One region of the Paraburkholderia sp. SIMBA_053 genome, then DNA from elsewhere that is predicted to be linked to it. Evidence: riboswitches for the same ligand, from Rfam matches in the RefSeq annotation. Region 1 holds a riboswitch; each other region holds the start of a gene.
The links. Region 1 has a riboswitch for cobalamin ahead of cobA (uroporphyrinogen-III C-methyltransferase). Riboswitches for the same ligand answer to the same signal wherever they lie in the genome.

Region 1 (3,218 bases):
TCGCGCTCCGACGTATGCAGGGCGCCCTTGATGAACTGCACGACGCCAAGCCGCATGCCGTGGCCGAGCACACGCACGGCCATGCCGAAAGCGGCGGTTGTCTTGCCCTTGCCGGTGCCGGTGTTGACGATCAGCAGGCCCTTTTCGACGGTCGCGTTGGCCTGCTTCTTTTCGTGGCCTTCACGCCGGCGTTCGGTCATGCGTTGATGCGATTCGGGATCGGTCTTCATGGAAGGTCCTGTGAGATGGTGGTGACACTGTGTGCTGGCGCTGGTGCGGTCGATGCGATCGCCACGGTGACACCAGCGTAAACGGTTTTGCGAGCGATCAGATGTGCGGTGGAACCGGCGGCCACGCCAAGCAACGCGCACGGTTCGCATACGCCGTCCACGCCGAGATGCTCGCGCGCGGCAGCCGACGGTTCGTGAACGCCAATCGGGAGAATCTGCTCGCGGGTGAACACTTGCAGCGTGAACCCGTGACGCGCGCAGAACTCCAGCAGGCCCGGCTCGTCGGCTTTCGTTTCAATAGAGGCTACCGTTGCAATCTGTTCGAACGTGTGCGAACCGAGCGCGGCGCGCACCGCCGTTTCGATCTCGTCCGCCGATGTGTGCAGGCGGCAACCGATGCCCACGCTAAGCGTTTTCATTTCGCGTCCGGCGAAGATGCCGCATCTGATGAGCTTGCCGCGGCGGCACGCGCGAGCGCGAGCGACGCCACGCCGCCTATCACCACGATCGCAGGCGAGCCGAGTCCCGCGCGCGCGACCGCATCGGCGAATTCGCCAAGCCTCGAAAGCGCATGGCGTTGCTCCGGACGCGTGGCCGATTCGATCGCCGCACACGGCGTGTCGGCGCGCATGCCGGCTGCGAGCAATGCGCCGACGATATCGTTCAGCCGCCGCATGCCCATGTAGATGACGAGCGTCATGTGGGTGGCGGCGAGCGCGCCCCAATCCGGCTCGCTGCTGCCCGCACCGTGGCCGGTCACGAAGATCACGCCTTGCGCATGATCGCGGTGTGTAACCGGAATGCCGATAGCTGCGGGCGCCGCGATTCCGGCTGTGATCCCGCTGACGATCTCCACCTCGATTCCGGCCGCATGCAGCGCCTGCTGCTCTTCGCCGCCTCTGCCGAATACGAACGGATCGCCGCCCTTGAGTCGCGCGACGCTGCGCCCAGCATGCAGATGATCGAGCATTTGCGCGACGATGCCTTCTTGCGGCGTCGACGGATGACCGCCGCGTTTGCCGACGTAAACAATGGAGGCGTCAGCGCGAGCGAATTGCAGCACGTCGCGATTCACGAGATCGTCGACGAGTATCACGTCGGCTTGTCCGAGGGCGCGCGTTGCCTTCAACGTCATCAGTTCGACGTCGCCGGGCCCTGCGCCGATCAGCCACGCGCGTGTCATCGCGCCTCGCTAGCCGTGCACGGCAACGACGTTGCGCGCCCCGCCGGCGTACGCCATGCAGTGCGGCACGCGAACGGGCCCAGGTGATTGGAGATCGAAGTCATTCAAGCGGTGTCTTCACGCACGACGACGGCACGCGCGGGTGCGAACCCGGTTGCCAGATCGTGCTTCAGCGCCTTCACATCCGTCCCTCGCGGATTCCGGCTGCCGGCGGCGTGACGTCGAGAAACGCACGGTCGCCTCCGCATCTGGCCGGTATCCGGGCTGGCGGCCTCACGCGCTTTGCCTTCCCGCCCGCATTCATTCGAATGTATCGGACAGTGGCATCGAAAACGCATGCGCGGTGCAGCATGAACATTGCACCGCAGGTCGCTTACCGTTGCGGGGACAGCACAGGTTGAGCGCGGGAGCGCTGCCTGTTTCCCGTTTAACTGCACACGCGAATGCATGTGCGGGCACCAAACGCGCGCATACGATAGCACACGAGAAGCCCGTGCGATAAGCGCGCCGGGCCCGCGTTTCCTTGACGGCGCCAGACGGTCGGCCTAAACTCGCACGCACTTCTGGTGCTCGTGTGCGCGCTCGTGCGCATGCAGTTAAACGGGAAACAGGGCGCCCGCCTGTCACGGTTTGGGTCAACCTGTGCTGCCCCCGCAACGGTAAGCGAAAAGTGGCGTCACGGCGGTTCGCGTGGCGTCGCAGTGCCGGCTTCGATGTCCACGCGCAAGGCCGCGTGGGCATATCACCACTGGGCGAGAAATCACTCGTCCGGGAAGGGGAAGCGGCGCTTTCGCCAGCCCGGATACCGGCCGGAACACGAAGGGCGAACGTCGCGGGGATGCGGCGCTGCGCTCATGCCCTCACACCCGTTTTCTGCGTTTTTCCTGTTGTAGCAAGGCCGTCGTTCATGCCCGAGGCACGCGCTGGACCTCATGCGTGCGGACTACGCCGGCCGGCGCCTGCAACCTCTGGGATGGACCTCACGATGCAAACTCAAATGCGCAAGATCCCCGTCACCATCGTCACGGGCTTTCTCGGCAGCGGCAAAACCACTCTGTTGCGGCACATTCTTCAGTACGCGAGCGGCAAGCGCATCGCGGTGATCGTCAACGAGTTCGGCGAACTCGGTATCGACGGCGAAATCCTGAAGGGTTGCGGCATCGGTTGCGACGAGAACGGTGTCGAAACGGAAGGGCAATTGTATGAACTCGCGAACGGTTGCCTCTGCTGCACGGTGCAGGAGGAGTTCTTTCCGGTAATGGAAAAGCTCGTCGAGCGCCGTGAGCAGATCGACCATGTGCTGATCGAAACCTCGGGTCTCGCGTTGCCGAAGCCTCTCGTACAGGCGTTCAACTGGCCGCAGATCAAAAACAGTTTCACCGTCGATGCGGTGATTACCGTGGTCGACGGTCCCGCTGCCGCGAGCGGCCAGTTCGCGGAAAATCCGCTCGCTGTCGATGCGCAGCGCAAAGCCGATCCGAATCTGGATCATGAATCGCCGCTGCACGAATTGTTCGAAGATCAGTTGGCTTCAGCCGATCTGGTGATTCTGAACAAAACAGATCTGCTCGATGAGGCTCGTCAGAATGCGGTCGAAGCCGTGATCCGCGAGGAGATTCCGCCGCAAGTGAAGGTCGTGCGCGCGCAGATGGGGCAGCTCGATCTACACACGTTGTTCGGGCTCGAAGCCGCATCGGAAGAAACGATTCACTTGCGCCACGACCATCACGGTTCGGCAGACGATGCGGACCATCACCACGATGAATTCGATTCGGTAGTGGTGCATGCAAACGTGCTGTCGCGTG
Region 2 (3,218 bases), on a different contig from region 1:
GCCTTGCGCCACCATGCCGGCGTCGCAGAGAATCGGCGCGCCTTGCGCGAGCGCCGTGCGGCCTGCTGTGCCGGCATGTTCGGAGAACGCGAGATCGTCGATCACATCGACCATCCCGCACGCGTGGATTACGCGCACCGCGAGTTTTTCGAGGTCGGCAGGAATGCGCGACAGGTCGGCTTCGGCGCGGATCGTCGCGAAAGACTGGCGATAGATCTCCTGACCGTCGCGAATGTAATCAAGCATCGGTGTCACTCATGTGTCGCTTCGAACAAGGCGCGCGATCGTGTCGGCGGCCTGTTCGACTGTCAGTTGGCGCGCGACGCATCGACCGAAGCCGGGGCCCTGGTCGCGTCGAAAAAGGTCGTACATGCCCGGCGCCGCAGCGAGCAGCGTAAACGGCGCGCAATGCGCGGCAGCACATGAGCGCGGGCATCCGCTCAAATGCACGTCGACGCTGGCGGGTAGGCGCTTCGCGAGATTCAATGCGTCGGCTTTGGTATCCGCGAGGCCTTTCGCGCAGCCAGTGGAACCGGCGCACGCGATCAGGTGTGTGATGGCTTCGGCGCAATCGCATGCGAGGCCCAGCGCGTTCAGCGCGGCAAGCACAACGGGCACTGAGAGCGTCCGGATATCGGGCAGCAGCACGCTTTGCCACGGCGTGATGCGCAGCGTGCCGTCGCCATGTTGTTGCGCGAGCGCGGCGAGGCCGTGCAGCGTGGCCGCATCGATACGGCCGAGCGGCGGTTGACCGCCGGCATGCCATGTATCCGCGGCGCGTTGCGCATGTGCGCCGAGGCGCAGCGAGGCATCGGCGGTCGTGCTGCGACGCCAGCCGCCGAGCGTCGCGTCGCGTGTCAATGGAAAATCCACGTAGGTTTGCGCATGCTGCAATATCGCGTCCGCCGAATGCGTGTCGAGCAGATGACGCATACGCGTGGCGTCGGCAGCGGCAAGATCGAGAAACGTATGCAGCAACGCGCGCACGAGCGCCGGAACTTGCGACGGCAGCACCGAGGCCAACGCGCCTGTCGCATCCGCATGCAATCTTTCGGACGAGTTCGCAGCGTTGCCTGATGATGGTGACTTCCCGCCGATGTGCGTGTTTGCGCTCGCGTTTGCATCCACGGTCGGGCAGCCCGCGAGCCCGAACACGAAGCGCACCGCTCCGGCCGAATCTTGTGCTGCCGCGAGCCACACGTCATGCGGGTGGTCCACTCTCGCGAGCCGCTCGCCGCCGTCGACCAATAACGCGAATTTCGGCGATAGTGCCGCGAAACGCGCTTCACTTTGCAGCAGCGTGAGAAGGGCGGTGCACAGAGGTCTGGTGTCGAACAGTGCGCATGGGTCGCGTCCGGCAGTGGGGCTGATCATGACGTTGCGCACGTCGTCAGCGGCGGCTGCATCGAGTGCGTGCGCGTTTCGATCGCGATCGCGATCGCGATCGTGACCGTGATCGTGATCGTCTTCGGCGGAATCGGTCGGCGCTCTATCGCCCATTCTTTCAGAGCCGCTTGCAGCGCCCGGTCCGAGCCCCGCATCGATCAGCGTGGCGACCAGCGCAGCTTCATGGCCGGCCCGAACACCGCGCAATTGCAGATTCGCGCGATTCGTCAGTTCGATCACACCCGCCGTATGCTGCGCGCTCGCGTTGGCGACCGCCTCGGCCTGAGCCGCGCTCAATTCGCCGCCTGGCAGCTTGATCCGACAAATGCCGCCGTCGCGCGCCGCCACGATCCGCAGCAGGCCCGGACACGCCGAGGGCCGCAGCGCAGATGCCGCGTCGGCCAAGAGAGTGGAGGGCGAAGCTGGATTCAAGACGGACACCGGGTTAGCGTCGCGCGACGGCCCGAGCAAGCGGTCAAAACGGCATTGCTGCGGCATCGGTACACCCCGCCCGATGTTGGCTGGCACGAACAGTCTGGCCGGCAGGTCTCCTGGCTGGCAGGTCGTCGTCCGCTGCGGCCTTCCCGGTTGAACCAGTGGCGCCAAGCGCAGGCGGACTCGCTGCATACAGTTGCGGGGGCAGCCACAGCGGCAATCTTCCCGCTGTGTTCCCTGTTAGGCCCCGAAGGGCACCGGCGGCTGTATTATGCCCTTTTTCGGATAGCACAACGAGGCTGGACGCTTTGACCGGCGTGGCGCAGTGCATTGTTTGAGATACAAAATGAGGAAGGGTGCATGTCGGCGTGGCTGACGGTAGTGGGCATTGGCGACGACGGCTTCGCCGGTTTGGGGCGGCCCGCACGGCGTGCGTTGCTCGAGGCGTCGGTGATTTACGGCGGCGAACGTCATCTGTCGATGTTGCCCGCGCGGCTGGCGGCGCGGCGCGCCGAGTGGCCGCGCCCATTCGATCTCGCGCCGCTTCTGGCCGAGCGCGGCGGTTCGGTGTGCGTGCTGGCGAGCGGCGATCCGATGCTGTTCGGCGTCGGCGCGACGCTGGCTCGACAGTTGCCGCCCAGTGAACTGCGCGTGTTGCCCGCGCCGTCGTCGTTATCGCTCGCGGCGGCGCGGCTCGGCTGGCCGTTGCAGGATGTGGCCATGGTGTCGGTAGTTGGGCGGCCGTTGCCCACGCTGAACGCTTATTTGCATGACCGCGCGCGCGTGTTCGTGCTCAGCGCGGACGGGCGCACACCCGCCGCGCTTGCCGACCTGCTGAGCGCGCGAGGTTTCGGCGCAACGCGGATGACCGTGTTCGAACACCTTGGCGGCGACGACGAGCGGCGCATCGACGGCCGTGCGGATCAATGGTCCCCGGGCGATGTCGCCGCGCTGAACCTGGTCGCGCTCGAATGCCGCGCCACCGAAGGCGCGCCGCGCCTGCCGCTCACCTGCGGTCTGCCCGACGACGCGTTCCGTCACGACGGCCAGCTCACCAAACGCGATGTGCGAGCGATCACGCTCGCGCGACTCGCACCGACGCCCGGCGAATTGTTGTGGGACGTGGGTGCGGGCAGCGGCTCGATCGGCATCGAGTGGATGCGCGCGCATCCGACTTGCCGGGCGATCGCCATCGAAGGGCACGCGGAGCGTCAGCGCTTCATCGAGCACAATCGCGATGCGTTGGGCGTGCCGGGTTTGCAACTCGTGGCGGCCCGCGCGCCGCAAGCGCTCGAAGGGTTGGCCGCGCCGCATGCGGTGTTTATCGGCGGCGGCGTGACGGTGCCCGGCGTGCTCGAAGGGTGCTGGGACAATTTGCGCGACGGCGGCCGGCTGGT
Region 3 (3,218 bases), on a different contig from region 1:
TCGTTGGGCGGCGTCACTTTCTCCTGCTCGCAACTCACTGTTTTGCCGGACACATCGCCGGTTGGTCCGCGCGCCTCCAACGTTGGGGAATTACAGCGCAAGAGTCGGAGTGCGCGGCCTGAAAGACGCGCTTACACTCAATCATCGTTCGAAAATCGCTTAGGGAGACTCTGATGAATACGGTGGCGAAAGATGCCCGCGCGCAATCGCCGGAACAGGATCGAAAAACTGAATCAAAGCCGTTGCAGAGCCGCAATCATGCAAGTTCACTGACGGGGCGCATCGAGACGACTGATTGGTTTCACGTCGAAGAAGAACTGAACGGCTATGGCTGCGCGATGCTGCACGGGCTGCTTGACGCGCGCGAATGCGATGCCCTCACTGCGCTGTATCCCCGAGAGGACTTGTACCGCAGTCGCGTAGTGATGGCGCGGCATGGCTTCGGCCGTGGCGAATACAAGTATTTCTCGTATCCGTTGCCGTCGTTAATCGCACAGTTGCGCCGCGAGTTGTATCCGCATCTCGTGCCGGTGGCGAATCGTTGGAACGAGGTGATGGGCATTGGCATCCGCTATCCGGGCGCACACGCCGAGTTTATCGAACGCTGCCACGCTGCGGGCCAGACGCGCCCGACACCCCTAATGCTGCAGTACATGACCGACGACTATAACTGTCTGCATCAGGATCTTTACGGCGAGCACGTGTTTCCGCTACAGGTTGCAATTCTGCTGTCGGAACCCGGCGAGGATTTCACCGGCGGCGAATTCGTGATGACCGAGCAGCGTCCGCGAATGCAGTCACGCGCGGAAGTCGTGCCGTTGCGCAAGGGAGATGCCGTGGTGTTCGCGGTTCATCATCGGCCGGTGCAAGGCACGCGTGGCGTATATCGCGTGAATTTGCGGCACGGAGTGAGCCGTTTGAGATCGGGACAAAGGCATACGTTAGGAGTTATTTTTCATGATGCGATGGCGTCGTCGTCCGATGGCGTGGTCAACATGTAGTTGTTGAGCGTGCTCGCGACTGGCGGCGGTGACAGGGCCAAAAAATCACACCCGACAATTCCCAGCCCGTGTCATACCACCGCGCGCTCAACACCCACAGCCTTAACCGACTCACGCAGCCAGCCGCTCAGCGCAAGCCGCCAGAAGACCTCAAGCCGACCGGGTCGCTGTGCGATTCCCGACACGCATAAACGAACTCCGCTCAACGATCGCGCCGAACAGCAGCCCGATCGTCGCCCACATGATCGCCTGCATGCCGAGTGCAGCCACACGGAACTTCCACAGCAGCGCCGCTGGAAAACCGGCCGGCGTTTCGTCGATCACGGGCATCGACATCTGCACCGCGGCAATGATGGCGATGAACACAAGTCCGGCCACGATCGAGCCGTTCCATGCGCCAAGTTTCATTGCCGCGCGGCGCCGGACCTTCAGCGAAAAAACCATCGCGGTCAGCGAGATGGCGATCATCAGAAAAAACAGGCCCGTGCGCGTTCCGATTGTCTCCGGGTCGCCGACCGCTGGCGGGTTCGCCGGATACTTGATGTTAGGAACGATCACCAGTGCGACGAAAGCGCCGAGGGCAAGCCACGCCGACAACGCACGTGCGCTCATCGCCCCCACTCGCCCGTACGCATAGGCAAACACCAGAGAGAACAGTCCGCCGAATGCCGCGCCGTAGGTCACTACGCCGGTGAGCAATCCCAATCCGGCTTGCGTATCGCGACTGACCAACTCCTGCTCATGCGCGTGCTCGTGCTCGTGCTCGTGCTCGTGCTCGTGCTCGTGCTCGTGCTCGTGCTCGTGCGCGTCCGCACCCGCACCCGCACCGGCGTGCTCATGCTCATGCATTGCGCCGGCTCCGTCCCCGGCTTTCTCTTCGAAGGCAATCGCCTGATTGACCTGCGGCTCGCCCGCCACTCGCGCAAACGCGAACGTGAGCAGCCCCGCGGCGATGCCTGCAAGCATCCCGCGCAACAACAACTTACCGACCATGTTCTGCTCCGTTAGTGGCAGGGAAAGCCGAGCAGATGGCGGCCGTCGTGCACGAACTCATGCACGTACATGCCAGGCACTAAAGACGTGGCGCCCTGTTCCGCACCGACGAAATACAGCGCGAGCAGCAGCAGCAATCCTCCGAACACGGCCCAAGGCAGCAGTTCACGCAACGGAATCGGCGTGGGCTGAATGGCGGGCTGGCCGGCGGTATCGAAAACAGCTTCAGTCATGATGGACATCTCCTGGGGTAGCGCGCCCCGTAGTCGATTGCAGAGGAATGATGCGAAGCTCAGGTCTGGCTTTCGGCTTGTGATGCCGATTACAGTGGCGCGACCGCGCCGGGCTTTCACCGGCTTCCGCGCTTCGCAGTGCGGCTATTCTACGCGCTAAACTTCCGCGCCAGCTACCACGCAGCGACACGAGCGCATATTGACGGGAACTCAAAAATGAACCTGCGGCTGTTACTGGTCAGCCATGCGCCAACCGCGGCCATGCGCGCGGGCCGCTTTCCGGCCGACGATCCGCTCGACGCTCGCGGCCTCGGCGAAGCGCAAGCAGCGCGAGCGCGCCTGTCGTTTGCCGATAATGCAAGCGCATTCGTCAGCCCCGCCGCCTGCGCGCGCGAAACGGCCCTGGCGCTCGGCCTCGCTGCGAAGGTGGACACCGCGCTTTCGGATGTCGACTACGGCCAGTGGCGCGGCCAACGGCTCAACGATCTCGCCGCGCACGCGCCAGACGCACTGGCAGCCTGGACGCACGACCCCGACGCCGCTCCTCACGGCGGCGAATCATTCAGCCAGGTGGTGAAGCGGATCGGCGAATGGCTCGACGCAATAGACGTCGCGCCGGATGGCGCGTCGCACGCTGTCCACGATGTGGTCGCCGTGACGCATGCGCCGCTGGTCCGCGCGGCGATCGTCCATGTGTTGGGCACACCGCCAGCGGTGTTTTCGCGCATTGAAATCCCACCGCTCGCGGTCGTCGAACTGCAGCGCTCGCAACGACGGGACTGGACATGGCGGCCGACGTCGTCGTGACCTTGCCGGAACAACCAAGGCTTATTCGTCCGATACCGACAGCCGCGCCGCCCACACGAACTAACACGGCGCTGATCACGCTTCTCCGCCGGCGCACACGCGCCAACCACGGTCTTTTCGCAATAGGCATGCAACTTGCATTCTGGCGATACCGGCTGACGGACCAGGCCAATTATTCGATGCT
Region 4 (3,218 bases), on a different contig from region 1:
TTGCATGGCCCACGTTTTCGACCAGATAGATCCCCGGCGTCACCTGTTCATAGTCGATCAGATTCGAATAACGCGTCTGGAAAGCACTCAAACGCATCACACCGAGCGCATTCGACGCGTATTGCAACGCTGCTTCGATCGAATGACTGCGCTCCGGCTGAATGGACGGATTACCGCTCAGCGGATAGTACAGATCGTCGAAGCTAGGCGCGCGAAACGAACTGGAATAGCTTGCGCTTAGCTTCCAGCGCGACGTGATGTCGAAGCCATAGCCGAGATAGTAACTGTTCGCTCCGCCGAAATCGGAGTACTGGTCGCGCCGCAGGTTAGCCTGTATCTGGTTGCGCCCGAAGCGTGCCGTATAACCGGCGAAGCCCGAGTCGACATGACGAGTGGGCGCGGCAAACGTATCGGAGTCGAGACTCTGGTCCAGATGCTCGTAGCCGACCTGCAGTTTCTGCTGCGCGGCCAGCGCAAAATCGTTCTGCCAGGTGTACTGTCGATTGTCGGTGTCGAAGCGGCCGTTATACAGACCGTTGGTGTTCGACACGCTGCGGTCGTCGCCTTGCGCAACGATGAAGTGCGTGGTCCACCAGTCCGTTAGCTTGCCGTTAGCGAAGGCGGACAACTGACGCACTTTCGTGTACAGATTGTTCAGATCGGTCGGCTCGCCGTACGCATTGTCGTAGCTGTTGTTGCCGTTCGACTGGAGATAGCGGGCGCCCGCGTCCCAGTTGTCGGTGAACTTATGGCGCAGCGAAGCGGAGATGCTCTCGTTCAGATAGCCGTTCGCATTGGGGTTCGCATTCGGCGCCTCAGGGGGATTGAGCGCGGAAAAACCGTCGTCTTTCGAACGCGCGAGCGAGATGTTGAAGGTCGTGCGGCCGTCCTTATCCAACGCGCCGTTCGCGCCTACCTGTTGTGTCTGCGTGTGGTAGCTGCCGTAGCCCACGGAAAAATTGAAACGCGGCGGATGATCGCCGCCGTCTTTCGTGAACACCTGGACCACGCCTCCAATCGCGCCCGAGCCATACAACGCCGACACGTTGCCGTTCACTACTTCGACGTGATCGACCTGATCGAGCGGAATCTGCGCAATTTGCGCGGTGCCGAGACTCACGGAATCGACGCGCACACCGTCGATGAGAATCAGCGATTGCGTCGACGACGCGCCGCGCAGATACAGGCTCGCTGTCGAACCGGGCCCACCTGTGCGCGAGATTTGCGCGCCGGGCGCGAGTTGCAGCAGACCCGGCAGATCGGTTGCGGTGGTATCGGCAATGTCCTGCTGATCGAATAGCGACGTTTGCGGAATCGTGTCGGCGAGCGCTTGAGGTCCGCGCTCGGCGGTGACGACGACGGGCGACAAAACAGCAGGTGATGATTCGGTGATAGCGACGGATACAGCGCTCGTAGCGACTGGTGCGACTGCAACCGACGGCGCAGGCGAACTGTCGGCGGCTTGCGCATGCGCGAGCTGCGGCAGCCCTGCAAATGCGAGCAGCGCCGCGCGGGCGATAGGGGACAGCATGAGTGAAGTTTCCCGTGGATGGCGTGCGCGGCCCGCTTCCCCGCAGGCCGTCGCGTAACGAGGCGCGAGCGCTTTTGACTTCATTTCGCGGGCGCGCGCCTCTCCCTCTGGCCGGTATCCGGGCTGACGACGCTCGATCCCGCCTTCCCACGCGTGACGCGCAGTGGCACACTCGCATGTTGAACTGGAACACGCGATGGGGATCGAACTGCAAACGCGAACTGCAAAGCACGAAGTGCAAAGCGAATGCGGTCGCTTACCGTTGCGGGGGCAGCGCAGGTTCGCGCGTTCAGGTGAACGGCGCGCCCTGCTTCCCGTTTAACTGCACGCGCAATGAATTGCGCGCGCGGGCACCAGAGTGCGGCCAGTGTATGAGCGGCCTCGGGGCCAGTCAAGAATGCGGGTCACGACAGCGATGATTCGGACAGGAGCAGAGTATTGTCCGACGCGATCTGTGACACACGAGTACTTTTTCATCTTCAGTCGAAAAAAGCCTGCATAAAGCGGTGTTGTTACGTCTCGAAACGAGACAAATGTCGGAACGTGCGGCATTCCGCGCTAAAATGCGAGGTCTTTAGAGGACGCAGCACATGCTCACCGAACTCGAAACACTCTCACAGAATATCGGCAAGCTGATAGCGATCAGCCAGCGCCACAACGAAGCGCGCGTTGCGCTTGAAGAGCAGCTCGCCCAGTCGCGCGCCGAGGCAGAAACCACGCGCACGGAACTTGCCATGGTGCGCGAGGAACGCGATGCACTGCAAGCGGAGCGCGACGCGCTGTCGGCCAAGATCGACGACGCTCAAGTGCGGCTCAATGCGATCCTCGAAAAATTGCCGCGCGCTCGCGGGCACAACGAGCCGGACAACCAGCTCGATCTGCTCGAGCCCGCTCAGCATGAAGTCGAAGCGGAGAGCGACGCCACTCGCCATGGAGAAAATGCATGACCACCAAGCAGATCGAAGTATCGATTCTCGGCGTGCCCTATCGCCTCGCCTGCTCGCCGGAAACGGAAGGCGCGCTGCTTGAAGCAGTCGCACGAGTCGACGCCGAAATGTCGAAGATCCGCAATAACAGTAACGTGCGCGGCACGGATCGTATTGCTGTCATGGCCGCGCTGTCGCTGGCATCGGAACTGCTTAAGCTGCAATCGAGCGTGCGTCACGGAGAAGCATTTCCCGCTGAAGAAATCAGGCGTACAATGCATCAAATGAACGAACAACTGGGTACTGTGATCGAGCAGTACACCATGCAGTAAGCAGCAAGTTTGCAACGTGTCTGGAAGTAGAAGTGGCCGGTCTTCGGGTCGGCTGCAGATTCAACCAGGTGGCACACGTAGCAGCTGAGCAAAGCGCGTGAGAGCATGCACGAGCACACTCGGCAAACGTTTCACCTGAATGGTTTTAGCTTCATCGGTTTAGCTTCCCTGCCTGGTTCGCCAAGGTCATATATTCCTTGAACCAATGCCATGTGCACGGTTGCGGAAATTTGTAGCACGGGCGTGCGCGTCACTCTGTCTGATGTACCCGAAGTGCTGCTAACTGCGACCAATTCTGAACCCCCGGTTCAGGATGCCGGCCTAGCGGCCAAGGCGGGGACCTTATTTGGAACGGCATCGGACTACTGTCCGGTGCCGTTTTTGTTTGGGCTCCGGCTTTTCCAACCTTAACGTTCCTTTCGATTCATG

Region 2: it holds a riboswitch for cobalamin, as region 1 does, so the genes downstream of both, cobG (precorrin-3B synthase) here and cobA (uroporphyrinogen-III C-methyltransferase) in region 1, are expected to answer to the same signal.
Region 3: it holds a riboswitch for cobalamin, as region 1 does, so the genes downstream of both, SB753_RS26030 (CbtB domain-containing protein) here and cobA (uroporphyrinogen-III C-methyltransferase) in region 1, are expected to answer to the same signal.
Region 4: it holds a riboswitch for cobalamin, as region 1 does, so the genes downstream of both, SB753_RS23320 (TonB-dependent receptor domain-containing protein) here and cobA (uroporphyrinogen-III C-methyltransferase) in region 1, are expected to answer to the same signal.

Annotation. Positions count from the first base shown of each region.
Region 1 is NZ_JAWRXU010000010.1:7,302-10,519, reverse strand. Features, by position in the region: gene cobO (cob(I)yrinic acid a,c-diamide adenosyltransferase) at 1-230, opposite strand, end outside; gene SB753_RS25010 (cobalamin biosynthesis protein) at 227-649, opposite strand; gene cobA (uroporphyrinogen-III C-methyltransferase) at 646-1,413, opposite strand; cobalamin riboswitch at 1,646-1,891, opposite strand; cobalamin riboswitch at 1,961-2,242, shown strand; gene cobW (cobalamin biosynthesis protein CobW) at 2,399-3,218, shown strand, end outside.
Region 2 is NZ_JAWRXU010000001.1:466,241-469,458, reverse strand. Features, by position in the region: gene SB753_RS02165 (precorrin-8X methylmutase) at 1-246, opposite strand, end outside; gene cobG (precorrin-3B synthase) at 256-1,827, opposite strand; cobalamin riboswitch at 1,910-2,098, opposite strand; gene cbiE (precorrin-6y C5,15-methyltransferase (decarboxylating) subunit CbiE) at 2,182-3,218, shown strand, end outside.
Region 3 is NZ_JAWRXU010000011.1:15,677-18,894, forward strand. Features, by position in the region: gene SB753_RS26020 (2OG-Fe(II) oxygenase) at 174-1,001, shown strand; gene SB753_RS26025 (CbtA family protein) at 1,152-1,994, opposite strand; gene SB753_RS26030 (CbtB domain-containing protein) at 2,006-2,227, opposite strand; cobalamin riboswitch at 2,268-2,406, opposite strand; gene SB753_RS26035 (histidine phosphatase family protein) at 2,444-3,034, shown strand.
Region 4 is NZ_JAWRXU010000008.1:158,567-161,784, forward strand. Features, by position in the region: gene SB753_RS23320 (TonB-dependent receptor domain-containing protein) at 1-1,531, opposite strand, end outside; cobalamin riboswitch at 1,623-1,904, opposite strand; gene SB753_RS23325 (ATPase) at 2,122-2,478, shown strand; gene SB753_RS23330 (cell division protein ZapA) at 2,475-2,789, shown strand; RNA gene ssrS (6S RNA) at 2,952-3,133, shown strand; gene SB753_RS23340 (EVE domain-containing protein) at 3,216-3,218, shown strand, end outside.